3 regions of the uncultured Azonexus sp. genome follow, and region 1 is predicted to be linked to each of the others. Evidence: predicted binding sites of a transcription regulator. Region 1 holds the regulator's gene; each other region holds the start of a gene.
The links. The regulator sigma-54, encoded in region 1, starts transcription at its own class of promoters, with help from an activator protein. The targets are predictions, from matches to a motif close to TGGCACGCTTNCTGCTNA.

Region 1 (9,686 bases):
ATCGACAATCTGTTCGAGCAGGATGCCATCGTCCCGGTATTCCAGATTCACTGGCCCTCGCAGAATGGCGCGCCGGCACCGCAACACTCGATGTTCGGCCCACTCAGCCACAAGCTCGCCGAGCGCCTGTGTCTGCGCTACCGGGGCAAGGCTTACCTGATCGACGACAATACGCCGGTCCTCAGCCTGGGACGCGATCCTTCCTGCGCCATGCTGATCCAGAACCGCAAGGTATCGCGCATGCACGCGCGCATCGAGCGCCGGCGCGATGGCTATTACCTGATCGACACCAGCACCAACGGCAGTTTCCTGAGCATGCAGGGCCGCCAGGAAATCGCCCTGCGCAAGCATGAAATCCTGCTCGAGGGCAGCGGTGTCGTGTGTTTCGGCAGCTCGCTCAACGATCCGGCGGCTGACCGGGTCGAATTCGAACACCTCTGATCAGTCGCCGCCGGCGCGGCTCAGACGTCCTCGTCGTTCATCATGCGGCTCTGCCGCTCGACGAAATCCTGCATGCTGTCGATGCCGCGATATTGCAGGATGGTGTTGCGCACCGCAGCTTCCATCAATACCGCCAGGTTGCGCCCGGCAGCCACCGGAATCACCACCTTGCGGATCGGCACGCCGAGCACATCCTGGCTTTGCGCGTCGAGCGGCAGACGCGGCGCGTCTTCCATGGACACCGTCCGCTGCAGGTGCACGATCAGCTTCAGCTTCATCTTGCGGCGCGAGGCGGTCTCGCCGAAGATGGTGCGGATGTTGAGCAGGCCGAGGCCGCGGACTTCGAGGAAGTCGCGCAGCATGCCGGGGCAGCGGCCTTCGATGGTGGTCGGCGCGATCCGGGCCATCTCGACCACATCGTCGGCAACCAGGCCATGGCCGCGCGAGATCAGCTCCAGCGCCAGTTCGGATTTGCCGACCCCGGAATCGCCGGTAATCAGCACGCCCATGCCGAGCACGTCCATGAACACGCCGTGCAGGCTGATGGTATCGGCCAGGCGGGCCGACAGGTAAATGCGCAGGTGATCGATGACCGCCGAACAGTGCTTGGGCGACAGGATCAGCGGCACGTCGGCGGCCTTGCAGGCATCGACGATGAATTCGGGGGGCTTCAGGCCGTCGGCAACGATCATCGCCGGCGTGCGGGCCGACAGCAGGTCGATGAACATCTGGCCGAAGCGCCGCTCACCGATGCGCATGGCCCAGTCGTATTCGGCCTGCCCCATGACCTGCAGGCGTTCCGGGTGAATGATGTTGATGTGGCCGACGACGTCGGCACCGTAATTGCTGGCGGCCTTGAGCTCAATGCGCCGGTCGTTGCGCTGACCGGCCAGCCAGTTGAACAACAGCTTCTCGCGGTTGTCCTGGTACAACTGCTCCAGGCTGATGTGCCGCACGGCGCCGGTCAGGACTTCTTGAACAGTGCCAGCACCGCTTCGGCGTCCGGGGCGGCCTGCAAGGCTTCGCGGAAGGCGCGGTCGGAAAAGCGCTGAGCCAGTTCGGACAGGATCTGCAGATGCTCTTCGGTCGCCTGTTCCGGTACCAGCAACACGAACAGCAGGGTAACCGGACGGCCGTCCGGCGAATCGAAGGGAATCGGCGTCGCCAGACGGATCAGCGCGCCGGCAGCCTGCTGGAGGCCCTTGATCCGGCCGTGGGGAATGGCCACGCCCTGGCCAAGGCCCGTGGAGCCGAGCTTTTCGCGTGCGAACAGGCTGTCGAAAATCAACGAACGCGACATGTCGAGCCGGCTTTCGAACAGCATGCCGGCCTGTTCAAAAACGCGTTTCTTGCTGCTCGCATCCAGGTCGAGCAGGACCTGATCGGCAGTCAGAATGTTGTCTAGAGGGTTCATGGGAACTTTGCAGCAAAGAAACCGCACCCCTCGGGGTGCGGTCGGTCAGGCTTAGTCGTCGATGTGCATGGACGGCTTTTCGCCACGATGGTGGTCCTGCATCTTCTGCTTGTACTTCTGGACCTGGCGGTCGAGCTTGTCGAACATGGCGTCGATGGCGGCGTAGAGATCGTCCCCGGCTTCTTCGACATGCATGTCCTTGCCCGGAACGTGAACGGTGACTTCGGCCTTCTGCTTCAGCTTTTCAACGGAAAGCACGACGCTGGCGCCGGTAACCTTGTCGAAATGACGGAGTACGGGATCGAGCTTGTTCTCGACGTATTCGCGCAGTGCCGGGGTGACTTCGATATGGTGACCGCTGATTTGCAGATTCATTTTTTCTCCTCTCTCTACAGGGTCTTGCGTAAATTGACCGGCGGGATGTTGAGCGATTCACGGTATTTGGCAACCGTGCGTCGGGCAACGACAATTCCCTGCTGGCCTAGTATTTCGGATAATTGACTATCCGACAAGGGCTTCTTGCCATCTTCCGCCGAAATCAATTGCTTGATCAGGGCACGAATGGCCGTGGCAGAACAGGCACCACCGGTGTCGGTGGACACATGGCTGCCGAAGAAGTATTTCAGTTCGAAGATGCCGCGCGGCGTGGCCATGTATTTCTGGCTGGTGACGCGGGAAATCGTCGATTCGTGCAGGCCGAGCAGGTCGGCAATCTCGCGCAGCACCAGTGGCCGCATCGCCACTTCGCCATGTTCGAAAAACTGGCGCTGGCGGTCCACGATGGCCTGGGTGACGCGGTGGATGGTATCGAAACGCTGCTGGATGTTCTTGATCAGCCAGCGGGCTTCCTGCAACTGGCCGCTCAGGTTGCCGTTACCACGGCGCTGGCGGGCGAGGATGTCGGCGTACAGGCGGTTGACGCGCAGGCGCGGGTAGGCGTCCGGGTTGATGTAGGCCGTCCATTTACCCTTGAGCTTCTTCACGATCACGTCGGGCGTGATGTAGCGCGCTTCGTCCTGCGCGTAACCGGCGGCCGGCCGCGGATTGAGGCTGGTGATCAGCTCGTGCGCGCCACGCAGGATCTCGTCGTCGCAACCGGTCAGGCGACGGATCTTGACGAAATCGCGGGCAGCCAGCAATTCCAGGTGCTTGTCGGCAATGGTCAGGGCCAGCGTGCGCTCGGCGCAATCCTCTTCGGCCTGCAACTGCAACAGCAGGCATTCGCGCAGGTCGCGCGCACCGATCCCGGTCGGATCGAAATTCTGGATATGGCGCAGGGCGATTTCGAGTTCCTCGAGTTCGACTTCGTACTCGGGCGGCAGGGTTTCCAGCAGCTCTTCCAGCGGCGTGGCGAGATAGCCGTCGTCGCTGAGCGCTTCGATCAGGAAGCGGACCAGGCTGCGATCGCGATCGCTCAACTGGGTCATGCCCAACTGCCAGCCCAGGTGCTCGCGCAGGCTGACGCTGGAAGCGTGGGCATCCTGCGGATCGTTGTCGTCTTCCTCGTCGCGGCCGGCGCCGGTGAAGGTGCCGGCATCGCTGGACCAGCGATCGTCGTCGACATCGCCAGGCGTCATCGGCGGCTCGCCCTGGGCATCCTCGCGCGATTCGCTCGCCGGCGCAGGTTCGCTGACCGGTTTGTCGGGCGAATCGAACTGCTGGGCACCGGCGAAGGACTCGCCCGGCCCGTCATCGTCGCGCTCGAGCATCGGGTTTTCCAGCAGGTAGCGTTCGATTTCCTGCTGCATCTCGACGGTCGACAACTGCAGCAGCTTGATCGACTGCTGTAATTGCGGCGTCAGGGCCAGATGCTGCGAAAGCTTGAGCTGAAGTGCCGGTTTCATTGATGCAATCTTGGTTTGGCGAGGTCAGAGGCGGAAATGCTCGCCGAGATAAACCTTGCGTACACTCTCATTGTCGACAATTTCCTCCGGACGTCCAGAGGAAAGTACATGACCGGCGTTGATGATCACCGCGTGATCGCAGATGCCGAGCGTCTCGCGCACGTTGTGATCGGTGATCAGGACACCGATGCCGCGTTCCTTGAGGAAGCGGATGATCTTCTGGATTTCCAGCACGGCAATCGGATCGACCCCGGCAAACGGCTCGTCGAGCAGGATGAAGCGCGGATTGGTGGCCAGCGCGCGGGCAATTTCGACACGCCGCCGTTCGCCGCCGGACAGTGCCGCTGCATTCACGTGGCGGACATGGGTGATGTGCAGTTCGTTGAGCAGGCTTTCCAGTCGCTGGCTGCACTCGTCGGGTGAAAGCTTCTGCAGTTCGAGCACGGCGAGGATGTTTTCCTCGACGTTGAGCTTGCGGAACACCGAGGCCTCCTGCGGCAGGTAGGACAGACCGGTACGGGCACGCGAATGCATCGGCTGGTGGGTGAGGCGCTCGTCGTCGATATAGACTTCGCCGCCATCGGCAGCCACCAGGCCGACGATCATGTAGAAACAGGTGGTCTTGCCGGCACCGTTCGGCCCGAGCAGACCGACCACTTCGCCGGAGCGCACCGAGAAGGAGACGTCTTCGACGACGGTGCGCGCCTTGTAACGCTTTTTCAGGTTGTGCGCGGACAGGGTGGCGGTTGGCTGGCTCATTCTTCACTGGCTCCGCGCAGGGTCTGGCGGATCGCTTCTGCAGAAAAGCCGCGATATTGCAGGAAACGCATCTGTTTGGCACGTTCTTCTGCAGATTGGGGGGGCTGCCCGAACTTTTTCGCCCAGATCGCCCGGCAGCGCTCGCCCTCGTCGCCGGCCTCGGGCAGGGCGGCTTCGATGTCGCCATCGCTGACGCCCTTTTGCCGCAATTCCTGGCGCAGGCGGCCGTTGCCGTAGCGATTGGCGCGCGCCGAAACGCGCTGGCTGGCATAACGGGTATCCGACAGCAGGTGCTCGGCCTGCAAGGCATCGAGCACCGCCGTCAGGGCTTCTTCACTGTCGGCATGCGCCGCGAGTTTGGCATGCAGTTCGGCCCGGCTGTGATCCCGCCGGGTCAGGCACTGCAAGGCACGCACCCGCAGATCAGCCATTGGCGGCCTTGCTCGGTTTGATCACGGTGGTGCTCGCCGCCTCGCGGATGCCGGCTTCGATTTCCTGGGCAATTTCCGGGTGCGACTTGAGGAACTCGCGGGCGTTGTCCTTGCCCTGGCCGATCTTCTCGCCCTTGTACGAATACCAGGCACCGGATTTGTCGACCAGCTTGTGAGCGACGCCCATTTCGACGATCTCGCCCTCGCGGGAAATCCCCTCGCCGTAGAGGATGTCGAAGATGGCCTCGCGGAACGGCGGCGACACCTTGTTCTTGACCACCTTGACGCGGGTTTCGCTGCCGACCACCTCGTCGCCCTTCTTGATCCCGCCGATGCGGCGGATGTCGAGACGGACCGAAGCGTAGAACTTGAGCGCGTTGCCGCCGGTGGTGGTTTCCGGCGAGCCGAACATGACACCGATCTTCATCCGGATCTGGTTGATGAAGATGACCAGCGTGTTGGTCTTCTTGATGTTGGCGGTCAGCTTGCGCAGCGCCTGCGACATCAGGCGGGCGTGCAGGCCGACCATCTGGTCGCCCATCTCGCCCTCGATTTCGGCACGCGGGGTGAGGGCGGCCACGGAGTCGACGACGATGATGTCGACCGAGCCGGAACGGACCAGCATGTCGGCGATTTCCAGCGCCTGTTCGCCGGTATCGGGCTGCGAGATCAGCAGCTCGCCGACATTGACGCCGAGTTTCTGGGCATATTGCGGATCGAGCGCATGTTCGGCATCGATGAAGGCAGCGGTACCGCCAAGCTTCTGCATCTCGGCGACGACCTGCAGACAGAGCGTGGTCTTGCCCGACGATTCCGGACCGTAGATCTCGACCACCCGGCCGCGCGGCAGGCCGCCGACGCCGAGTGCGATGTCGAGGCCGAGCGAGCCGGTCGACACGACCTGGATGCCCTCGTCGATTTCGGCATCGCCCATCTTCATGATGGAACCCTTGCCGAACTGCTTTTCGATCTGTTGCAGCGCTGCGGCGAGCGCCTTTGCCTTGTTGTCGTCCATGTTCTTACCTCGAAACGTTATGTGGATTATGGCACAGGGCCATGGATGGAACAAAAATTGCTCAATGACTGCATCGAAAGCCGTTTTGCCGAAATGACAATGGCAAATACGGATTTTAGGGAAGATGGCGGCAGGCGCGGTATATTCTTCGCCCCTTGCCTGCGCCGCTAAAACCATCACCGGCCAAACACTGTACAACTATACAGTATTCAATGAAAAAACCATTGCTCCTTTCGTATGCGCTCGCCGGCCTGCTACTGGCCACCGGCACCCAGGCCGCACCGGCGCCCTGGCACTGGTGGGTCAGCAAGGCGGACGGTGCGCGCATCTGCATGCAGACCCCGCCGGGCGAAGGCTGGGCCTACAGCCGCGGCCCCTACCGCGATGCCCGGTGCACGCTGCCGGCCCGTCGCTGAATGAGCGTCTATCTGCCGCCGACCGATGCGCTGACGATCATCCATGTCGATGACGGACTGGTGGTCGTGGGCAAGCCGTCCGGGCTGCTTTCCGTCCCCGGCCGCGGCGAGGACAAGCAGGATTGCGTGATCAGCCGCCTGCTGCGCGATTTCCCGGAAGCGATGATCGCCCACCGACTCGACATGTCGACCTCGGGACTGCTCGTCGTGGCGCGGGGCGAAGCGATGCAGAAGGCGATGTACAAACTGTTCCGCGACCGCGCCGTGGACAAGCGCTATCTGGCCACGGTCGCCGGCGTGGTCGAAGCGGATGCCGGCGAGATCGACCTGCCGCTGATCTGCGACTGGCCGAACCGCCCCCGGCAGATGGTCAGCCACGAACTGGGCAAGCCTTCGCTGACCCGCTTCCGCGTCATCGAACGCTGCACGGCTGAACAACTGACGCGGATCGAACTGGAACCAGTGACCGGCCGTTCGCACCAGTTGCGGGTCCATCTGGCCGCGCTCGGCCACCCCATACTGGGCGACGAACTCTACGCCGGGGCTGCCGCCGAACGGGCGCCGCGCCTGCTGTTGCATGCGGCAGAAATTGCCTTCGTCCATCCGCAAAGCGGCAAGCCGGTGAAATTTGTCAGTCCGGCACCTTTTTTTCCCATCGCCAAAGCCGCAATAACCTTATAATCCCTCGCGTTTTCAACCCCTTGCCGCAGTCGACCCCACGCCATGCTGATCTGGTTCGTCGTCATCTATCTCGTCATTTCCATCGGCATCGGCCTGTACGCCGCCACCCGCGTCCATAGCGCCCGCGACTACATCGTCGCCGGCCGCAACCTGCCTTTCCCCTTCATCCTGGCAATGGTCTTCGCCACCTGGTTCGGCGCCGAAACCGTACTCGGCATTTCCGCCACCTTCATCGACGAAGGCTTTCGCGGGCTGATTTCCGACCCGCTCGGCGCCTCGGTCTGCCTGGTGCTGTTCGGCCTGGTCTTCGCCCGCCCGCTGTACCGCCTGAACCTGCTGACGCTGGGCGACTTCTTCCGGGTCCGTTACAACCGCCATACCGAAGTCGCACTGTCCACCGCCATCATCGTTTCCTACCTCGGCTGGGTCGGCGCCCAGATGGCCGCGCTCGGCCTGGTCTTCAACGTCCTCTCCGACGGCGCCATCGCGGTCAACCACGGCATCCTCATCGGCGCCGGCGTGGTCCTCGTCTACACCCTGTTCGGCGGCATGTGGTCGGTGGCGATGACCACCTTCGTCCAGATGATCGTCATCGTCCTCGGACTGATCTACGTGACCTGGCTGGCCGGCGACATGGCCGGCGGCTTCTCGACCGTGCTCGACAAGGCGGCCGCCGAAGGCAAGCTCAACTTCCTGCCGACCGCCGACCTGATCGACATCCTCTCGTGGATTGCCGCCTTGCTGACCATGGCCCTGGGGTCGATCCCGCAACAGGACGTTTTCCAGCGAGTGAATGCCTCGAAAAACGAATGGGTCGCCGTCTGGGGCACGACCATCGGCGGCGTCTGCTATTTCTTCTTCGCCGCGGTGCCGCTGTTCCTCGCCTATTCGGCGACGATCATCGACCCGGCCATGGTCGAGCGTTTCATGGCCGAGGATTCGCAACTGATCCTGCCGCAACTGATCGTCGATTACATGCCGATGGCGGCCCAGATCGTCTTCTTCGGCGCCTTGCTGTCGGTGATCATGAGTACCGCCTCGGGCACCTTGCTGGCCCCGGCGGTGACCTTCTCGGAAAACATCCTGCGCGGCTACATCCGCGACATGAGCGACCGCCAGCTGCTGCTCGCCACGCGCGGCGCAGTCGTCGTATTCACCTGCCTGGTTGCTGCCTACGCGGTATCGACCAACGCCACCATCCATCACATGGTCGAAAGCGCCTACCGGATCACCCTGTCCGGCGCCTTCGTGCCGCTGGTCGCCGGTCTGTTCTGGCGCCGTGCCAACAACCTCGGCGCCGCCCTGGCGATCATCTTCGGCATCGGCACCTGGCTGTTCTGCGAACTCTTCGTACCCGAAGGCGACATCGAGCCACAACTCTACGGCCTGATCGCCAGCGCCATCGGCATGCTGATCGGCGCCTACCTGCGCCCGGCCCGCGACGCCGCCACGGCAAGCTGACGCCGGCGTGCGCAGAGCCTAGAATTCCGCCATGTCCCAACATGGCCGGCGCCCCATCGTTCTCGCCCGTTACCTGGCGCTGGCCTGGTGCGGGCTGATCGTCTACGGCAGCCTGCACCCGTTCAGCGGCTGGCAGGATCTGGGCGTCCCGCTGCTGGCCTTCCTTGAGGCCGGCTGGCCCAAATACTGGACGGCCTTCGACCTGGCCGCCAATGTCGCCGTCTATCTGCCGCTCGGCTTCTTCCTGGTCCTTGCGTTGAGCCGGTTGCCCGGGCGTTTCACCGCCTTGTGCCTGGCCACGCTGTTGGCCGGCGGGCTGAGCCTGGCTATGGAAATCCTGCAGAACTGGCTGCCCACGCGTATTCCGTCGAATCTCGACCTGGCCTGCAATACCCTGGGCGGACTGATCGGCGCCATCTGGGCGCAGCGTCTCGGGCCACGGGTATTTTCCCGTCTCGAATCGACGGCGCACCGCCTGCTGGCACCGCTGCCGCACGGCGAGCTCGGCCTGACCTTGCTGGGCCTGTGGATGATGGTGCCGCTGTCGCCGGAAACCCTGCTGTTTGGCGCCGGCGACTTGCGCCAGCTACTGTCCTACACGCCGCCGATTCCCTTTTCGGCCGACAGCTATGCGCTGATCGAAGCCGGCATCACTGCCTGCAATGCAGTCGCCGTCGGCCTGATCCTGCGCGGGCTGCTGGCCAGGCGGCGTTTCGCCTACCTGATCGTGCCGATGTTCCTGCTCTGCGGACTGGCGGTGCGCATGCTCGGCGCCGCCATCCTGGTCAGTCCGGCCGAGGCCATGGCCTGGCTGACGCCGGGCGCCCGCCAGGGCCTGCTCGCCGCCGCCGCCGTGCTGCTGCTGAGCCTGTGGTTGCCGGCCCGCGCCAGCCTGCTGCTGGCCGCCCTGGCGCTGATCGCCGGCACCCTGCTGGTCAACCTGGCGCCGGCCAATCCGTACTCCGCCGCCGCACTGGCCGCCTGGCGACAAGGGCACTTTCTCAATTTCAACGGTCTAACCCGGCTGGTCGCCAGCCTCTGGCCCTTCCTGGCGCTGCCTTTCCTGTGGCTGACCGTCAGGGGCATGCGCTGGCGTTCCACGTGAAACGGCGCCGCCTATAATGGCTGGCTCTAACGGAGATCAACAATGAGCTATTTCCAGCACCACGTATTCATCTGCACCAACCAGCGCGAGGGCGGTGAAGCCTGCTGCAACAACGTCGG
Region 2 (9,686 bases), on a different contig from region 1:
GGTCGCGCCGTGGCCCTGGATGATGCCGAGGATGATCGCGTTGGCTTCATCCGGCGTTTCCGCCCAGTGCACCTTGATGCCGTTGCGGGTCAGGTTGGCTTCGAGGCGTTCGAGCAGGTCGGGCAACTTGGCCAGGTTGTACTGGCGGATCGCTTCGCCGAGGTTGCGCAGGCTTTCCAGTTCCTCGGGGTCGGGGAACTGGGCGGCGCGCTTGCTCATCAGGAAGTCCATCGCGCCACGGAAGCTCTGGCGCAGGAAGGGGTTGTCGACGACCGCCTTGGAACGGGCGCGGAAGCCGTCGGCCGGCTTGAAGTGCAAGGTGTGCTCGCTCATGCTTCCTCTCCCAGTAGCAGGACGATCAGTTCCTTCGGGCCGTGCGCGCCGTAGGCCAGCGTCTGCTGGATGTCGGCGGTTTTCGACGGGCCGGAAACGAGCAGTGCGTTGGTCGGCAGGCCGTTGTTCCAGGCTTCGGCAGTCATCGCCTCGAAGAAGGTGTTGTAGATGTTGGATGCGTCGAGCAGCACGATGTGTACCGGCGGCACCAGCGACATCAGCCGCGGTTCTTTCTCGTTCGGCCACAGGATCAGCGTGCCGGTTTCGGCGATGGCGGCGCGGGCAGCGGTCAGGCTGGCCGGCGTGGCGTTGAACATTTCCGATTTCCAGGCTTCGATGGCCATGTCGTAGACGCTGCATTCGATGCCGCGCGGCGGCAGTTCGTCGAGCGCGGTGTCGCCATGCGCCGTGCCTTCGGCGACCAGCAAGCGGTCGATGCCACGCGCCTTGAGCGCCTGGTGCAGGGTGTCGGCCCAGTTGTCGCGGCTGACCGCATGCACTTCGGCATGGGCGAGTTCGATGAAGTGGCGGAAACGACGGGCCTTGTCGGCCGGGGTTTCGCTGCTGCGATGCGTGGCGTACCAGCTGCCGACGTCGGGCAGGGCGGGGGGCTGTTGAGGCGCGCTACGGTTCAGGCGGGCCAGGATGCGGTCGCGGGCGCTCATTTGGCACCTCCGGTACGGCGCAGCAGGAAAGTGGCGATGTGTTCGCCGGGCAGGGTGGGCGGACGGCCTTCCTGGGCGTCCTTCCAGGCAGCGTGGCCGAGGATGTTCATCAGGCAGCCGCAGTCGGCGCTGACCACGCGCTCGGCGCCGGTGGCCTTGAGCGACTTGACCTTGTCCTCGACCATGGCGCCGGAAATTTCCGGCTGCTTGACCGAGAAGGTGCCGCCGAAACCGCAGCACTCGGATTCGTGGTCCTGCTGGGCGACGGTGACCTGGGCCAGACCGCCGAGCAACTGGCGACCGCTGACATGGACGCCCATCTCGCGGCGCGCCGAGCAGGAGGTGTGGAGGACGACGGTGCAGTCGCTGCCGCAGTCCTGGGGTTTGAAATCGAGGACGTCGACGAGGAAACGGGTGAATTCCCAGACCCGGGCCGACAGCCTTTCGGCCTGCGCCTTGCGCACCGGGTCGGCGGCAAACAGCGTCGGGTAGTGGTGCTTCATCATGCCGGCGCAGGAGCCGGAGGGCACAACAATCGGCCAGTCTTCCGGGAACAGCGTCAACTGATGTGCCGCGACCTGGCGTGCCTCGTCATGGAAGCCGCTGGTGTAGGCCGGTTGGCCGCAGCAGGTCTGGTCTTCCGGGAAGTGCACACGGATGCCTTCGCGTTCGAGCAGGGTGATCGCATCCATGCCGGCGTCCGGGTAGAACTGGTCGACGACGCAGGTGGCGAAGAAATACACATCGGCCGGCTTGCCCGGCGGGGTTTGGGCGATTGTCATCCTCTCTCCGTTTTGTTTAATTGGTTCAATGGTAAGACCAATAATTCCTGAGGCAGAAATTTAAGGTAAATCCGTGACTTGGTCAATGCCACTAGGGAAATCCCCATGCTTGCACTTTTACAGATCGCTGGCTAGAATGTGGCGGTCTTACCAATCAAGGTGGTCTTACCAATGCCGAACAAGGTGCAGGTTCCGCGGATTTCCGATGCCGTCGCTTCGACGCTGGAGCGGCGCATCCTCGAAGGTTCGTTGAAGCCGGGCGACCGCCTGCCGGCCGAGCGCGAATTGGCGCTTGAACTCGGCGTGTCGCGGCCGAGCCTGCGCGAGGCGATCCAGAAGCTGGCATCGAAAGGCATGTTGCAGAGCCGCCAGGGCGGCGGCACCTATGTGACGGCCGCACTGGAGAAGAGTTTCTTCGACCCCTGGCAGGAGATGATGGGTTCCTACCCGAACCTGCGCGAGGACATGCTCGAATTCCGCCGCATGATCGAAGGCCAGGCCGCCGAATGGGCCGCCGAGCGCGCCACCGACGCCGATCTGCTGCGTCTCGACCAGGCTTATGCGGCGCTGCAGGCCTCGTTCAACAATGACGACACCGAAAAACGCTCGGCCGCCGACATCGCCTTTCATCAGGCCATCGGCGACGCCTCGCACAATGTCCTGATCGGTCACCTGTCGGCGGCGCTGCTGCGCCTGATGCACGACAACATCCGCCTCAACCTCGGTGAACTGAAGAGCGTGCCGGCCGCCGGCAAGCTCCTGATGAGCCAGCACACCGCGATCCACACCGCCATCGTCGACAAGAAACCGCAGGCCGCGCGCGCCGCCGCCGAGACGCACATCGACTTCGTCCGCGAGACGCTGGCGCAGACGCTGCGCTCGGTCGCCCGCCGCGAAACCGCCGAGCGCCGCCTGAACACCGATTTCCTGAACTCCTGATTTTCCAATCTTCAATTCCCACCGAAAGGACCCACTGATGGAAGCCCTTGTCATCCCCTTCGAAAAACTGCGCATGACCGACGTCGACCAGGTCGGCGGCAAGAACTCGTCGCTCGGCGAAATGATCTCGCAGCTCGCCGATACCGGCGTTCGCGTTCCCGGCGGCTTCGCCACGACGGCGCACGCCTACCGCGAGTTCCTGGCGCAGTCCGGCCTGGACAAGAAGATCAACGACACGCTCGATACGCTCGATGTCGATGACGTCAACGCCCTGGTCAAGACCGGCGCCGAAATCCGCCAGTGGATTCTCGACACGCCGTTCCCGATGGACCTGACCATCGCCATCACCGAGCAGTACCAGCGCCTGGTCGCCGAATCCAACGCCGACATGTCCTTCGCCGTGCGCTCCTCGGCCACCGCCGAAGACCTGCCGGATGCCTCCTTTGCCGGTCAGCAGGAAACCTTCCTGAACATCGTCGGCCTGGAAAACATCATGCACGCGATCAAGGAAGTCTTCGCGTCGCTGTACAACGACCGCGCCATCTCCTACCGCGTGCACAAGGGCTTCGTGCACGCCGACGTCGCGCTGTCGGCCGGTATCCAGCGCATGGTCCGCTCGGACAAGGGCGCGGCCGGCGTGATGTTCACGCTCGACACCGAATCCGGTTTCCGCGATGCCGTCTTCGTCACCTCCAGCTACGGGCTGGGCGAGACGGTGGTGCAGGGCGCCGTCAATCCGGACGAGTTCTACGTGCACAAGCCGATGCTGGAGCAGGGCAAGAAGGCGGTGATCCGTCGAAACCTCGGCTCGAAGATGATCAAGATGACCTTCGCCGCCGAGAAGGTCGCCGGCAAGTCCACGATCACCGAAGAAGTTGAAGAATCGCTGCGCCACCAGTTCTCGATCAATGACGAAGAAGTCATGGAACTGGCCCGCTACGCCCAGATCATCGAAAAGCACTACGGTCGTCCGATGGACATCGAGTGGGGCAAGGACGGCGTCGACGGCAAGCTCTACATCCTCCAGGCCCGCCCGGAAACCGTGCAGTCGCAGGCTGCCGCCGGCAAGCAGGAGAAGTTCAAGCTCAAGTCCTTCTCCAAGGTGCTCGCCTCCGGCCGCGCCATCGGCCAGAAGATCGGCGTCGGTCCGGTCCGTATCGTCAAGGACCCGAAGGAGATGGACCAGGTCAAGCCGGGTGACGTGCTCGTCGCCGACATGACCGACCCGAACTGGGAACCGGTGATGAAGCGCGCTTCCGCCATTGTCACCAACCGTGGTGGCCGCACCTGCCACGCCGCGATCATCGCCCGCGAACTCGGCATCCCGGCCATCGTCGGTTGCGGCGACGCGACCGAAACGCTGAACGAAGGCGATACCGTCACCGTCAGCTGCACGGAAGGCGATACCGGCCACGTCTATCGCGGCCGCCTCGACTACGAAGTCACCACCCGCGACATCTCGGCCATGCCGGACGTCCCGGTCAAAGTCATGATGAACGTCGGCAACCCGGAACTGGCCTTCGAATTTGCCCAGCTGCCGAACGCCGGTGTCGGTCTGGCCCGAGTCGAGTTCATCATCAACAACGTGATCGGCATCCACCCCAAGGCCATCCTCGACGTCGAGCGCCTGCCGGCTTCGAAGCGCGACGAGATCAAGCGCCGCGCCCGTGGCTACGCCAGCCCGAAGGACTTCTTCGTCGAGAAGCTGGTCGAAGGCGTGTCCACCATCGCCGCCGCCTTCTGGCCGAACCCGGTGATCGTCCGCCTGTCCGACTTCAAGTCCAACGAATACCGCAAGCTGCTCGGCGGCGAACTGTACGAGCCGGAAGAAGAAAACCCGATGCTCGGCTTCCGCGGCGCCTCGCGCTACATCGCGCAGTCGTTCCGCGACTGCTTCGAGATGGAATGCCGTGCCATGAAGCGCGTGCGTGAAGAGATGGGCCTGACCAACGTCCAGTTGATGGTCCCGTTCGTGCGCACCGTCGGCGAAGGCCAGGCGGTGGTCGACCTGCTCGCCGAACACGGCCTGAAGCAGGGCGAGAACGAACTGAAGTTGATCATGATGTGCGAAATCCCGTCGAACGCCCTGTTGGCCGACGATTTCCTGAAGATCTTCGACGGCTTCTCGATCGGCTCCAACGACCTGACCCAGCTCAGCCTCGGCCTCGACCGCGACTCCGGTCTGGTCGCCAACCTCTTCGACGAGCGCGATCCGGCCGTCAAGATGCTGCTGGCGATGGCCATCTCCGCTGCCAACAAGGCCGGCAAGTACATCGGTATCTGCGGTCAGGGCCCGTCGGACCACCCGGACCTCGCCGAGTGGCTGATGGATCAGGGCATCAGCTCGATCTCGCTGAACCCGGACACCGTCGTCGATACCTGGACGCGCCTGGCGACGCACAAGAAGGGCTGATCCTTGCGATCAATCGTGGTGTAAAAACCAGAAAGGCCGGGAGCGATCCCGGCCTTTTTTTTATTCTCTGTCTTTGGTTAATCGATCAACCGCTGCGATCAGCGCTGCAACCAATTCAGACAACTCGCTGATGGTCGACTCCTCGACCTCAAGAAATCCCTCGTACTCAGCGAGATTCCGCTTCTGATGCGCGCTGTCGAGAATGCGCCATTGCACGGCCGACCAGCCTAGCGTGTGAGGCAGGCACTGGAAAACGGTGTAGCGGTTTTCACTGCGGTAGCCGTGCCAGCGTAATGCGGCCAGTGCGGCGGCGTGGGCGGCGTTGTAAATGGAGGTGAAGCGGCCTTCGGCGGAAATGCTGGCAACTTGCGCGTCGTCGAAGCGGGTCCGGGCCATGCTCAGCAGGCGAACAACTTCGAGGTTGTTGCGCGCTTCGGCCTTCAGTTGGCCGATACGAACCAGGTTATCCAGCGCCGCTTGCGGCAAGGTTTTCTCCGATCAGAGGCAGGGTCGGCTGGGCGAGGATGCGGTTGATGAAGGAATCCGGCTCGGCCAAGCGTTTCGTGTATTCCGATTGAGTATAGCAGTTGGGGTTGATTTTCCGCCCGAGTTGTCCTTCGAGCGGCAGGAGTAGGGTCAGGACTTCGTTCAGCGAAAGCTGCTCGCCGACCAGCAACAGGTCGATGTCGCTTTGCGCGGTATCGCTTCCCTTGGCTACAGAGCCGTAGATGAACGCGATGCTCAAGCGTGAAGCGAGGGGCTGCAGGGCTTCGGCGATCAGCGGCGCGATCCCTAGTGTCTTGCGAGTCAGGGCCAGCAATTCGCCGTACACCGGGCTATCGGGATTGGCCTGAAAGCGGCGCTGGTTGCCGACGTGTTCTGAAAGCACCAGTCCGGCATCGACCAGCCGATTCAATTCGCGTTGCAGTGAGGCGCTGCCGAGCAGCGTCAGGCGACGCAGTTCGCTAAGGTGATAGCTGCGTTCCGGCTGACCGAACAGCCAGCGGAAAACTCGTGCTTGGCTATCGGAGAAAAGGGCGGTGGCAATCGACATGTCCAGATATTAGCATGATCGTGCCAATAATTGGCTTGTTATCTTGTGAGCTATTCTGATTTGTGTTGGGAGGATGCGGCACGAAAAGCCCTTGATTTTCTAGTTTGCCGCATTGTTGCGCTGGAAATGAAGAAGGCCGGGAGCGATCCCGGCCTCTTCAATTCACTCAACTGGGCAGCAGGTTCTTGACCAGGCGCTCGGAGAGCTGTTCGTGGGTGAATTGCGGTTCGTTCGGCGGGTAGAGCGAGTCTTCGTCGAATTCAAAACCATGCTCGCGGGCGAGGCTGCGCAGTTCCTTGAGTTTCTGGCAGGCCTTGAGTGCTTCGCCTAGGGCGGCGTCGGCCCGGGCTTTTTCGGAAAATGCCTTGATGTTGGCAACGGACATCGGGATTTCTCCTGAGAATTTGCGTTGGTGGATGAACTGGTGCACATCCGGGCATGTGTCGGGTTCTCGACAAAAATGCGGGATTGAGCAACCAGGAGAACCTGGTAAGCAAATTCAGTGCCGCTTCAACGTCTGGAGAGCAGTGTGGGTGGCGTCAGGCTAGTGCGCCGCCTGCCTGAGCGTCGCCAGCAGCGCGGCGGCGGCGCCGAACAATCCACCGAAAACCCGGTTGAGCAGGCGTTGTTGTCCGGGTTCGCGCAGCAGTCGCAGAACGCGGGCGGCGAGGCCGGTGTAGCCGGCCATGACGATCAGGTCGACGCCGACCATGGTGATGGTCATGGTCAGGTATTGCGCCAGCAGCGGCCGGGTTGCATCAAGGAATTGCGGCAGGACCGCGAGAATGAAGACAATGGCCTTAGGGTTGCTGGCATTGACGATGAAGCCGCGCAGCACCAGCGCGCCGGGATGGCCGCGACGCTTGTCGACCGCCTCGGCATGCAGGTCGCCGGGCGGTGAGGTCCATTGTTTCCAGCCGAGATAGAGCAGGTAGAACACACCGAACCATTTGATCAGCGCAAAGGCCAGTTCGGAGCGGGCAAGGATGGCGCCCACTCCAGCAGCAACGATGGCGATCTGCAGGATCAGCGCCAGTTGCAGGCCGATGGCGTTCCAGAAACCGCGCCGAAAACCGAAACTGAGTCCGGAGGACATCGAGGCAACGGCGCCGGCACCAGGCGACAGGCTGATGACCCAGCAGGCAATGAAGAAGGCGAACCAGGTGTCGAGGGACATGAGTGAGGCTTTTCGAATCCGTGCGCAATGTCTGCGAGGATAGGCGGCAAACCCGGGCCTGTCGAGGAATTTGGTGCTCTGGGCGAGACTCGAACTCGCACACCTTGCGGCACTACCCCCTCAAGATAGCGTGTCTACCAATTTCACCACCAGAGCATTGGTCCGTTTGCGCGGACGCGGAGAAACGAGGCGATTCTCCGGTTTTTTCGTTGGTGCCCAGAAAGGGACTCGAACCCCCACGGTGTTACCCGCTAGTACCTGAAACTAGTGCGTCTACCAATTCCGCCACCTGGGCAGGCGTCGAAAGAAGGCGCGGATTCTAATGCCTGGCTCGTGACTTGCCAAGCCTTTTTTGCGATTTCAACGCAGTGGCAGTGCCCGGGTTTCGCCCTGGCGGGGTAGCCAGAAACGGCTTTCCGGCAATTGTCGCCTTTCAAGCGCAGCGGCGACGTCGCGTGGCGGCTGGTCGAAGCTTTCCTGCGACAGCGCGAAACTGCCCCAATGGACGCCGATGGCGTGGCGCGCGTCGGTGTCTTCCATGATCTGGACGGCCTCGTCCGGATTGTTGTGCTGGGGGCGCATGAAGTCGCGCGGCTCGTAAGCGCCGATGGGAACGGCAAGCAGGTCGACCGGGCCGAGGCGCCGGCGGATTTCCTTGAAGTCAGCCGAGTAGCCGGTGTCGCCGGTGTAGAGGAAGGCGCTGCGGCGGCCGTCGTGGTTGATGTCGAGGAAGAAGCCGCCCCACAGCGTGGTGTTGGTGTCGAACGGCGTGCGTTTGCTCCAGTGCTGGGCGGGTGTGAAATGTATGCGCAGGTCGCTCAGATCGATTTGCTGCCACCAGTCGAGTTCGCGGACGCGGGCCATGCCGAGCTTGTCGAACCAGGCCTTGACGCCAAGCGGGACGATGAATTCCGGCGTGTCGCCACGAGCCAGCAGGGCGGTCAGCGTGGCTTCGTCGAGGTGGTCGTAGTGGTTGTGCGAGATCAGCACCAGGTCGATGCGCGGCAGTTCCTTGACGGTCAGCGGCGGCGGCACCTGGCGCCGGGCCGACAGCCAGGAAAACGGGCCGGCATGGTCGGACAGGTTGGGGTCGATCAGGATGTTGCGCCCACCCGCCTGCAGCAGCAGGCTGGCGTGACCGAGCCAGGTGATGCGCGGTGGGCCGGCTGGGTCATTGAGCTGGGCGCGATCCGGGGTTGCCAGCCAGCGTTCGGCAAAGGCGGCGTAACCGCCTTCGGGTTCGGCCAGTGGGCGGAAGTCGCCGCGCCAGCGACGCTGGATGACTTCATACCAGGGCGCGCCGCCGCGCACGCTCGGATCGTTGTTCACGAAACCGTCGGGGCGGTGGTGAGCCTTGCCGGGGTCGTACCAGCTATTGACCGTGGTGCAGCCGCCCAGCGCAAGGGTCAGCAGCAGCGCCGGAAAAACCCCGCGCATCGGGCTCAGACGCCGCCGCCGCGGACCAGGTTCATGATCTGGGTGGCGTCCAGGGTTTGCGCGCGTTGCTGGATCTGCGGCAGATACTGGGTCTGCATCTGCTTGGCCGGGCCGAGCAGGCCCTGGAAGCTTTCCTGCAGCAGTTGCGTGCTCATCTGGCGGCCACCGGCGTAATAGCGCTTGGCAACCTGGCCGAGGGCATAGGTGCTGGCAAACGAGAAGGCCATGCCGGTCGCGGCGCGGCCGATCTTGCCGGCGGTTTTGCCGGCCATCTTGCCGAGCAGGCCGCCGAGCAGTTTGCGGCCGAATTGTTCGAGGTACTGGGAGGTCAGGCCGACGCCGACGGTGGCCAGGAATTCGCGGATATGGCCCTGGTCGAGTTCGACGCCGTAAGCCTTGCCGATGCGGTAGACCATCTTCACCTGCAGCGGAATGATCGCCACCGAGGCCCAGGATTGCGGCAGCAGTTCGAGGGCGCCGTTGAGGATGGAATAGTTGAGGATGGATTTGTCGAGTTCGGCCTCGTTGACCGCCGGCTGCGCGCTGGCGGCGGCCGCGACGGCAACCGGTGCGGCGGCAGCGGCGGTGGCGGCGAGCGTGTCGGCCTGGCTGGCAAAGGCGGTGACTTCGGCGTCGCCATCGAGGCCGAGACGGGTTTTCAGATTGGCCAGGAAGGTCTGCTCGGCTGCCGTCTGCACACCGTCGGCATCGCAGACGCAGACGGCCATTTCGTAGGCGAACTGGCGCTGGCCGAGTTCGCTCAGTGCTTGCACGGCAGCGTCCAGCGTGACCCGCTTGAACAGCACGTCCTGGTAGAGCTTCGGCAGTTCCGGCGCATCGGCGCCCATCGATTCGGCGAAGCGACGGATGTGCTCGCGTTCGCGGT
Region 3 (9,686 bases), on a different contig from region 1:
GGACAACCGGCGGAATGGCCGACAGGGCCTCTGGCAGGATGCCTTCGGCCGGCCCCGGCAAGGCGGCCAGGGCTTCGCGCCCGCGTTTGGCGAGAACGAGCCCGACCCGGCGCTGATCGCGCTGCTGTTTGCGCTTTTCCAGACATTCGCTGCCAACCAGCTTGTCCACCAGCAGGCTGCAGGTCGATTGGTGGATGCCCAGGCGCGCCGCCAGTTCGCCGATACCGATTTCAGGCGTGCGCTGCACTTCCTGCAGCACCCACATCTGCGAGCCGGACATGCCGCAGCGATCCTCGACCAGGCGGAAGTGCTGACGCATGGAGCCGTAGATCAGGCGGAATTGCTGCAGGACATCAAGCACCGTCTGCCCCGGCGGGGATTCATGCTTTTTCAATATTCTGTTTCCCAACGAAATAGTGTTGCGCGATTTACAAGGCTCAATTATATTGCCCGGCAATGGAGTTGTAACTTAGGTCATAACCCCATTCCTTTTCGACGAGGATATTTCAGGGGGGGGAAATCCCCCCATTTTTTCCTTTCTCGTCGCACCAGACCAGGCAACCCATGCTGCGGCAGCCTGGCGAATCAGACAGGGCATATATAAATCGTCGGCACCCGCTGGTGACTGGCGTTCCCCAGGGTTTCAGCCGATACCGTCGCGGTGATGCCCCATCGACAGCAACTAGGGAGGACATATGACCAGAATCGGACTCATTGGTTATGGGAAAGCCGGCCAGGCAGTGGCCAGCGTCTTGCGCGAGGATCCGCGTTTTGAACTGTGCTGGATCGCCCGGCGATCTGGCACCCCGGCCGAGGATATCGATGTCCCGGTCACCCGACTGGACAAGGACAGCTTTCCCGGCTGGCTCGATACGCACCCGGTCGACGGCATCATCGACTTTTCCGATGCCGCATCCATCCACCTCTACGGCGAAGCGGTCCGCCAACGCGGCATCATGGTGGTGACCGCCATTTCCGGCTACCCGGAGGAAACGATGGATTACATCCGCAGCCTGGGCCGCGACATCCGCGTGATGTCGTCGCCCAACATCACGCTGGGGATCAATTTCCTGCTGCTGGCGGCCAAAATCCTGCGCCGCATCGCGCCGTTTGCCGACGTCGAGATCGTCGAGCAGCATTTCCGCGACAAGCCGGAAATTTCCGGCACGGCACGGCGCATCGCCGAGGTGCTGGATGTCGAGACCGACCATATCACTTCCCTGCGCCTGGGCGGCATCGTCGGCCGGCACGAGGTCATTTTCGGTTTCCCCTACCAGACGGTGCGGCTGATCCACGATTCGATCCGGCGCGAGGCCTTCGGCACCGGCGCGGCGTTTGCCATCGAACAACTGGCGCAGTGCGACAAAGGTTTCTACACGCTGGACAACCTGCTGCTGCGCCTGATCCGCGACGAACTGCAGAACGAGGAAACGCTCAACGCGGCCCTGGCAGCTTCCCGGGATTCATCAAGCCGCGCGGATCGAGTGCTGTCCTGATCGTCCGCATCAGGTCGATTTCGGTCGCCGACTTGTAGCGCAGGATTTCCTCGCGCTTCAACTGACCGATGCCGTGTTCGGCGGAGATCGAGCCGTTTAGTGCATGGACCGTATCGTGGACGATGCGATTGACCTCGGCCTGGCAGGCGAGGAACAGCGCGTTGTCCTGGGCATCCGGCTTGGACAGGTTGTAATGCAGGTTGCCGTCGCCGACATGGCCGAAGGCGACCACGCGGATGCCGGGAAACGCCGCGGCCAGCGCGGCATCGGCGCGGGCCAGGAATTCGGGAATGCGTGACACCGGCACGGCGATGTCGTGCTTGATGCTGACGCCTTCGATCTTCTGCGCTTCGGAAATGTTCTCGCGCAGCGCCCACAGCTTTTTCGCCTGGGCCGCGCTGGCGGCGAGCACGCCGTCGCTGACGGAGCCATCGGCCAGACGCTCGCCCAGCCAGCGTTCGACCGCCGCCGGCTCGGCATCGGCAAACTCGGCCAGCAGATACCACGGGCTGGACGCCGTCGGCCGACTGACCCCGGGAATGTGCTGCTGCACCAGCGCCAGCGAGGGTTCCGAGACCAGCTCAAAAGCCGTCAGCTGCGCATCGAACGTGCTTTTGGCCTGATTCAGGAGTTCGACCGCCGCTGCCGGCGAGGCGATGTTCAGCCAGCAGGTGGTCAGCGTTTTCGGCAGCGGGTAGAGCTTGAGCACGGCGGCGGTGATGATTCCCAGCGTGCCTTCGGCGCCGATGAACAGGTGCTTGAGGTCGTAGCCGGTGTTGTCCTTGCGCAGTCCGCGCAGGCCGTCCCAGACCTCGCCGCCGGGCAGCACGACCTGCAGGCCGAGCGTCAGTTCGCGCGTGTTGCCGTAGCGCAGCACCTGGACGCCGCCGGCGTTGGTCGACAGGTTGCCGCCGATCTGGCAAGTCCCTTCGGACGCCAGCGCCAGCGGAAACAGCCGGTCGGCCGCCTGCGCGGCTTCCTGGATGGCCGCCAGCGGACAACCCGCCTCGACGGTAATCGTGTTGTTCTGCGCATCGAGCGCCAGGATGCGGTTCATGCGCCCGAGGCTGACGACCACTGCCCTGCCCGTCGCATCCGGCGTTGCCGCGCCGCACAGGCTGGTATTGCCGCCCTGCGGCACAATCGGCACACCGGCTTCGACGCAGGCGCGGACAACGGCAGCGACTTCCTGGACAGAGCCGGGGCGGACGACACATTGCGCCGCCCCACGATAACGGCCGCGCCAGTCGGTCAGGAAAGGCGCGGTGTCGGCCGCATCGACGAGGACGTTGGTCGCCCCGACGATGTCGGCCAGTTGCCCGACCAAGTCAGACAACTTCGGCGTAGAGGTCATGGTGGTCGGCGTCGATGACGCGGACCTTGAGGAAGTCGCCCGGCTGGGCGTCGAAATGGCCGTCGAGGTACACCACGCCATCGATTTCCGGTGCGTCGGCCTTGGAGCGGGCGATGGTGCCTTCTTCATCGACTTCGTCGACCAGCACCTCGATCACCGTATCGATCTTGGCCGCCAGCTTGTCGGCGGAGATGTCTTCCTGGACGCGCATCAGCCAGCTACGGCGGTCCTCGCGCACGCTTTCCGGCGGCAGGCCGGGAATCTCGTTGGCGGTGGCGCCCTCGACCGGCGAGTAGGCAAAGCAGCCGACACGGTCGAGCTTGGCGTCTTCGAGGAACTGGATCAGTTGATCGAAATCCTCGTCGGTTTCACCGGGGAAACCGGTGATGAAGGTCGAGCGGATGACGATTTCCGGACAGATTTCGCGCCACTTGGCGATGCGTTCCAGCGTGTTCTCGGCCGAGGCCGGACGCTTCATCGCCTTGAGGATCTTCGGGCTGGCGTGCTGGAAGGGCACGTCGAGGTAAGGCAGGATCTTGCCTTCGGCCATCAGCGGGATGACGTCGTCGACCGACGGATACGGGTAGACGTAGTGCAGGCGGACCCAGATGCCGAAGGACGACAACGCGTCGCACAACTCCTTCAGGCGGCTCTTCACCGGCTTGCCGCCCCAGAAGCTGGTGCGGTACTTGAGGTCGACGCCGTAGGCGCTGGTGTCCTGCGAGATGACGAGGATTTCCTTGACCCCGGCGCGGGCCAGGTTCTCGGCTTCGGCGAGTACGTCGCCGACCGGGCGCGAGACCAGCGGGCCGCGCAGCGAGGGAATGATGCAGAAGGTACAGCTGTGGTTGCAGCCTTCGGAAATCTTCAGGTAGGCGTAGTGCTCCGGCGTCAGGCGGATGCCCTGCGGCGGCACCAGGTCGGAATACGGGTCGTGCGGCTTGGGCAGGTGCTGGTGCACGTGGCCCATGACTTCTTCCATCGCGTGCGGGCCGGTGACGGCGAGCACCGACGGGTGCGTGCTCTGCACGATGTCGCCCTTGGCGCCGAGGCAACCGGTGACGATCACCTTGCCGTTCTCGTTCAGGGCCTCGCCGATGGCGTCGAGCGATTCCTCGACGGCGGCGTCGATGAAGCCGCAGGTGTTGACGATGACCAGGTCGGAATCGTCGTAGCTGGGCGAAATCTCGTAGCCTTCGGCGCGCAGGCGGGTGAGGATGAGTTCGGCGTCGGAGCCGGCTTTCGGGCAGCCCAGGCTGACAAAGCCGACGGTGGGCACTTTCGGTGATGAGGTCATGCGGTTTTCCAGGATTTCCGGCGCGGCCGGCGAGTAAAGCGCGTATTTTACGCGGGGAAGCGCACAGACTGCCGAATTCGCGAAAAGTGCCCGGCCGGCTTTGTGCAATCCGCCACAAACCGCCTAAAATCCGCTCCATGCCCCTGACCCCAGCCCCGGCCATCGCCGCCATCGTCCCGCCGCCCGGCACCCGCATCGACCCGCTGCTGCGCGCGTTCATCGCCGACCTGCAGGCACGAGGCCTGCGCGTGCGCGGCCTGGTCCAGGAAGCCTGCCCGGAATCCTGGGGCTGCAAGTTCAGCCTGAGCGACATCGAAACCGGCCAGCGCTACCCGATCTCGCAGAACCTCGGCAGCCAGTCCACCGCCTGCTCCCTCGACGCCGCCGGCATCGCCGACGCGACCCAGGTGATGCGCCGGATCGCCGCCGAAGGCGCCGACCTCGCCGTCTTCAACCGTTTTTCCGGACTGGAGGCGGACGGCGAAGGCTTCGCCGACGAAATGCTGCAGGTGATGAGCCAGGGCATCCCGGTCATCACCGTCGTCCAGGCCGCCAACCTGCCCGCCTGGCGCCACTTCACCGGCGGCATGGCGTGCGAACTCGGCGCCACAATCGACGAACTGGAGCGCTGGGTCAGCAGCATCGGCGCCCGCTAGACCGTTACCGCCCTTCAGCCCGGCACGCCAAGAATGACGTGGCTGGCCTTGATCAGCGCGGTTGCCGGCTCGCCGAGCTTGAGCCCGAGTTCGAGCACGGCCTCGTTGGTGACCACCGAATGGACCACGCTGCCACCGGCCAGGGTGATGGCGACTTCGGTATTCACCGCCCCCTTGGTCAGCGCGCTGACCTTGCCGGACAACTGGTTACGCGCCGAGAAATGCACGTCGGGCTGGCCGGACAACAGCATCACCCACGGCGCCTTGACGTAGGCGACGGCCTCCCCGCCCACGGCCAGACCCAGCGACTTGACGCTGGTCTCTGTCACGATTGCGACAATCCTGTCGCCTCCCGGCAGGGTGAGTTCGATTTCCGCATTGACGACGCCGTCGGTGAGGGCAGTGATCTTTCCCTTGAAAACATTGCGTGCGCTGACATTCATGGCGTTCTCCTGACGGCTGGCTCGGGCTGGCCCGTTTTTCGCTATATACGAAACAAACAGCGATCGATTGGCGGCTTGCCGACAATCTAATCCTGAATGCGTCATAGCATCAACCATAGCACCAGCAGAATTTTCCGGTAAACTCGATTTCGTTATATATGCAAGGAAATAACCGAATGAATCAAGCCGCCCCCCGCCTGCGCAGCAAGCTCGAATTCGACGGCCCGTTCGGCAATTTCCTGGGCGACACGCGCATCCGACTGCTCGAAGCCATCGACGAACACGGCTCGATCTCGCAGGCAGCAAAAGCCGTGCCGTTGTCGTACAAGGCGGCCTGGGATGCGGTCGATGCGATGAACAACCTGGCCGACCAGCCGCTGGTGCTGCGCTCAACCGGCGGCAAGCACGGCGGCGGCACGCTGCTGACCGACTACGGACGCAAGGTGATCGCCCTCTACCGCGCCCTGGAGGCCGAGTACCAGGCGGCACTCGACCGGCTGACGGCGAGCATGAACGACGGCCAGGCCACCGATTTCCAGCAGTTCAGCCAGTTGCTCAAACGCATGTCGATGAAGACCAGTGCCCGCAACCAGTTTGCCGGGCGCATCGTCGGCCTGCGCGAAGGCCATGTCGATTACGAGGTGCGCATCAAGCTCGACGACGAGAACGAACTGGTCGCGGTGATCACCGGTGAATCGGCGGAGAACCTGGGCCTGAGCATCGGCATGGAGATCAACGCGCTGGTCAAATCCTCGTCGGTATTGCTGCTCAACGACCCGGCGGTGAAAACCACGGCGCGTAACCACCTGTGGGGCGAAATCACCCGTATCCACGAAGGGCCGGTGAATTCCGAAGTCACGCTGGCCATGAAGACGGGCAAATCGGTGTGCGCCGTCGTCACCCACGACAGCGTCGACAAGCTCGGCCTCGCCGTCGGGGGACAGGCCTGCGCCGTGTTCAAGGCTTCGTCCGTCATCCTTTGCAAGTACGCCTGAAACCCAACCCAGGAGATCCCCCATGAAGCGTCTGTCGGTCCTCTTCACCGCCCTCCTCGCCGCCACCGGTCTTCACGCTGCCGAAGTCCAGGTGGCCGTCGCCGCCAACTTCACCGAGCCGGCGAAGCAGATTGCCGCGGAATTTGCCCGGGACACCGGCCACCTTGCCAAACTCTCCTTCGGCTCGACCGGCAAGTTCTACACCCAGATCACCAACGGCGCACCGTTCGAGATGCTGCTCGCCGCCGACGACTCGACGCCCGCCAGGCTTGAGCGGGAAGGCCATGCCGTCGCCGGCAGCCGCTTCACCTACGCCGTCGGGACGCTGGTCCTGTGGTCATCGAAAGCCAATTTCGTCGATGCCGGAGGCGAAGTCCTGAAATCCGGCCGATTCAACAAGCTGTCGATTGCCAACCCCAAAACCGCGCCCTACGGGGCCGCCGCGGTCGAAACGCTGAAGAAGCTGAACCTGCTCGAAGCGGTACAGGCAAAATTCGTCCAGGGCGAGAACATCTCCCAGACACTGCAATTCGTCTCCACCGGCAATGCCGACCTGGGCTTTGTCGCCCTGTCACAGGTCTTCCAGGATGGCAGGATCACCGGCGGCTCCGCCTGGATCGTACCGGCCGAAATGCATGACCCCATCCTCCAGGATGCCGTGATCCTCAAGCGCGGCGAGAACAACCCTGCCGCCAGCGCGCTACAGGCCTATCTCAAGGGCGACAAGGCACGCGCCATCATCCGGCGCTTCGGCTACGCAATCCGCTAGACTTCTTCCCGCCATGCTCACCGATACCGACCTCCAGGCCATCTGGCTGACCGTCCGCCTCGCCGGGATCACCACCCTGATCCTCTTCATCATCGGCACGCCGGTCGCCTGGTGGCTGGCGCGCACCCGTTCGTGGTGGAAAGGACCGTGCGGCGCCGTCGTCGCCCTGCCGCTGGTATTACCGCCGTCGGTGCTCGGTTTCTACCTGCTGCTGGCCATGGGACCGAACGGGCCGGTCGGCCAGCTGACCCAGTCGCTCGGCCTGGGAACACTACCATTCACCTTCTGGGGCCTGGTCGTTGCGTCGGTCTTCTACTCCCTGCCGTTCATGGTGCAGCCCTTGCAAAACGCCTTCGAAGCGATTGGCGAACGACCGCTGGAGGTTGCCGCAACGCTGGGCGCCTCGCCGCTCGACACTTTCTTCTCGGTCGTGCTGCCGCTGGCCCGGCCGGGCTTCGTCACTGCCGGCATCCTGAGTTTTGCGCATACCGTCGGTGAATTCGGCGTCGTTCTGATGATCGGCGGCAACATCCCCGGCGTCACCCGCGTCGCTTCGGTACAGATCTACGATCACGTCGAGGCCATGGAGTATGCCGACGCCCACCGCTTGTCGGCGGTGATGCTGGCCTTCTCGTTTGCCGTGCTGCTGGCCATGTACCTGCGCCGCGACAAGCCACGGCGGGAGGCCTGAGATGGACGGCATCGAAGTTCGCTGCAAGCTGGCCTGGCCGGGATTCACCCTGGATGTCGACCTGACGCTGCCGGGCAGCGGCGTCACCGCGCTGTTCGGCCATTCCGGCTCGGGCAAGACGACCTTGCTGCGCTGTCTGGCCGGGCTGGAGCGGGCGCAACCGGGGCGACTGGTATTCAAGGGCCAGACCTGGCAGGACGAAAAGACCTGGCGACCGACCCACCAGCGGCCCATCGGCTACGTCTTCCAGGAAGCCAGCCTGTTCGCCCACCTGAATGTGCTCGACAACCTGCGCTTCGGCCAGAAACGCAGCGGCAGTTCGGGCCGGGTCAGCCTGGATGCGGCCATCGAACTGCTCGGCATCGGCCACCTCCTTGAGCGCAAGCCCGACGCCCTGTCCGGTGGCGAGCGCCAGCGCGTCGGCATCGCCCGGGCACTGGCCGTCGGCCCGGAGCTCCTGCTGATGGACGAACCATTGGCGGCGCTCGACCTCAAGCGCAAGCAGGAAATCCTGCCCTACCTCGAACGCTTGCACGACGAACTCGACATTCCGGTCATCTACGTCAGTCACGCGCCCGAGGAAGTCGCCCGCCTGGCCGACCACATCGTCGCCCTCGACGGCGGCCGGGTGATCGCCCATGGCCCGCTGGCCGAAACGCTGGCGCGCATCGACCTCCCCATCCGCCTTGGCGAGGACGCCGGCGTCGTGCTTGAGGCCTGCGTTGGCGCCATCGATGAGACATGGCACCTGGCCCGCGTCGATTTCCCCGGCGGCAGCCTGTGGACCCGCGACAACGGCCTGCCGGCCGGCCGCCGCGTGCGCGTGCGCGTGCTCGCCCGCGACGTCAGTCTGGCGATTGGCGATACCGGCCCGAGCAGCATCCAGAACTGCCTCGACGGCCGGGTCGAAAGCCTGGCCGCCGACGACCACCCCGGCCTGCTGCTGGTCCGGGTTGCCGTTGGCGACAGCCTGCTGGTCGCCCGACTGACCCGGCGTTCAGCCGATCAACTCGGCATCGTTCCCGGCCTGCCGGTGCGCGTCCAGGTCAAATCCGTCGCCCTGATGGAATGAGGCGGCGCTAGTCCGCCGGGTTTTCCCGGCTGGCGCGCGCCGCCATGATTTCCGGCAGCTTGAATTCGATCCAGTCGGCCAGCGCCTCGACCTTCTGCGCCAGTTCCTCGCCCAGCGGCGTCAGGCTGTACTCGACGTGCGGCGGCACCACCGGATGCGCGATGCGGTCGACGAAGCCGTCGGCTTCCAGCCATTGCAGGGTTTGCGCCAGCATCTTCTCGCTGATGCCGCCGACCTTGCGGCGCAGATCGCTGAAACGCTGCGTGCCGTCGCGCAAGGCCACCAGCAGCAGGACACCCCAACGGCTGGTGACGTGCTTGAGCACTTCGCGCGACGGGCATTGTTCGGCGAAAACGTTGCCGCGCCGCATCAGTTCGGCCAGCGTGGCGGGCGGCTCGGGGGAAATCCGGTCGTTCATTGAACACTTACCTTTTTGTGCGTACTTACTATTCGTAAGTATAAACATTATCCTGCGCTTCCCCATCACGAAATCAAGAAAGGAAGTCCCATGATCGTCGTCACCGGCGCTACCGGCCAACTCGGCCAACTCGTCATCGAGCAGCTGCTCAAGCGCGTTCCCGCCAGCGAAATCGCCGCTGCGGTGCGCAATCCGGACAAGGCCGGCGCCCTGGCGGCGCGGGGCATAGCCGTGCGTGAGGCCGATTACGACCGACCGGAAACGCTGGCCCGGTGCTTTGCCGCCGGCGACAAGGTGTTGCTGATTTCGTCCAGCGAAATCGGCCGTCGCCTGCCCCAGCACCAGGCGGTCATCGACGCCGCCCGCCGCGCCGATGTCGGCCTGCTCGCCTACACCAGCCTGCTCCACGCCGACACCTCACCGCTACCGATTGCCGCCGAGCACAAGGCGACCGAAGCTGCGCTGAGGGCGTCCGGCCTGCCGGTCACGATCCTG

Region 2: Q0799_RS09000 (Nif11-like leader peptide family natural product precursor) is a predicted target of sigma-54. The motif match lies at 6,677-6,694, and genes of this name have one in related genera.
Region 3: Q0799_RS00465 (TOBE domain-containing protein) is a predicted target of sigma-54. The motif match lies at 5,274-5,291, and genes of this name have one in related genera.

The regions. Positions count from the first base shown of each region.
Region 1 is NZ_CALJNI010000004.1:69,419-79,104, reverse strand. It holds gene Q0799_RS03010 (adenylate/guanylate cyclase domain-containing protein) at 1-441, shown strand, start outside; gene hprK (HPr(Ser) kinase/phosphatase) at 462-1,397, opposite strand; gene ptsN (PTS IIA-like nitrogen regulatory protein PtsN) at 1,406-1,855, opposite strand; gene raiA (ribosome-associated translation inhibitor RaiA) at 1,907-2,230, opposite strand; gene Q0799_RS02990 (RNA polymerase factor sigma-54) at 2,245-3,699, opposite strand; gene lptB (LPS export ABC transporter ATP-binding protein) at 3,724-4,458, opposite strand; gene recX (recombination regulator RecX) at 4,455-4,889, opposite strand; gene recA (recombinase RecA) at 4,882-5,904, opposite strand; gene Q0799_RS02970 (hypothetical protein) at 6,117-6,320, shown strand; gene Q0799_RS02965 (pseudouridine synthase) at 6,321-7,001, shown strand; gene Q0799_RS02960 (sodium:solute symporter family protein) at 7,044-8,462, shown strand; gene Q0799_RS02955 (VanZ family protein) at 8,494-9,567, shown strand; gene Q0799_RS02950 (NAD(P)H-dependent oxidoreductase subunit E) at 9,610-9,686, shown strand, end outside.
Region 2 is NZ_CALJNI010000011.1:103,774-113,459, reverse strand. It holds gene Q0799_RS09035 (LutB/LldF family L-lactate oxidation iron-sulfur protein) at 1-333, opposite strand, end outside; gene Q0799_RS09030 (lactate utilization protein) at 330-998, opposite strand; gene Q0799_RS09025 ((Fe-S)-binding protein) at 995-1,780, opposite strand; gene Q0799_RS09020 (FCD domain-containing protein) at 1,952-2,719, shown strand; gene ppsA (phosphoenolpyruvate synthase) at 2,757-5,132, shown strand; gene Q0799_RS09010 (hypothetical protein) at 5,193-5,618, opposite strand; gene Q0799_RS09005 (nucleotidyltransferase domain-containing protein) at 5,596-6,186, opposite strand; gene Q0799_RS09000 (Nif11-like leader peptide family natural product precursor) at 6,353-6,571, opposite strand; gene Q0799_RS08995 (LysE family transporter) at 6,731-7,363, opposite strand; tRNA gene Q0799_RS08990 (tRNA-Leu) at 7,435-7,519, opposite strand; tRNA gene Q0799_RS08985 (tRNA-Leu) at 7,574-7,658, opposite strand; gene Q0799_RS08980 (MBL fold metallo-hydrolase) at 7,724-8,800, opposite strand; gene Q0799_RS08975 (DUF533 domain-containing protein) at 8,806-9,686, opposite strand, start outside.
Region 3 is NZ_CALJNI010000001.1:102,268-111,953, reverse strand. It holds gene Q0799_RS00495 (MarR family winged helix-turn-helix transcriptional regulator) at 1-394, opposite strand, end outside; gene Q0799_RS00490 (dihydrodipicolinate reductase C-terminal domain-containing protein) at 696-1,496, shown strand; gene Q0799_RS00485 (FAD-binding oxidoreductase) at 1,435-2,832, opposite strand; gene rimO (30S ribosomal protein S12 methylthiotransferase RimO) at 2,825-4,147, opposite strand; gene Q0799_RS00475 (DUF2478 domain-containing protein) at 4,285-4,803, shown strand; gene Q0799_RS00470 (TOBE domain-containing protein) at 4,818-5,246, opposite strand; gene Q0799_RS00465 (TOBE domain-containing protein) at 5,423-6,241, shown strand; gene modA (molybdate ABC transporter substrate-binding protein) at 6,264-7,010, shown strand; gene modB (molybdate ABC transporter permease subunit) at 7,024-7,701, shown strand; gene modC (molybdenum ABC transporter ATP-binding protein) at 7,703-8,773, shown strand; gene Q0799_RS00445 (helix-turn-helix domain-containing protein) at 8,781-9,191, opposite strand; gene Q0799_RS00440 (SDR family oxidoreductase) at 9,282-9,686, shown strand, end outside.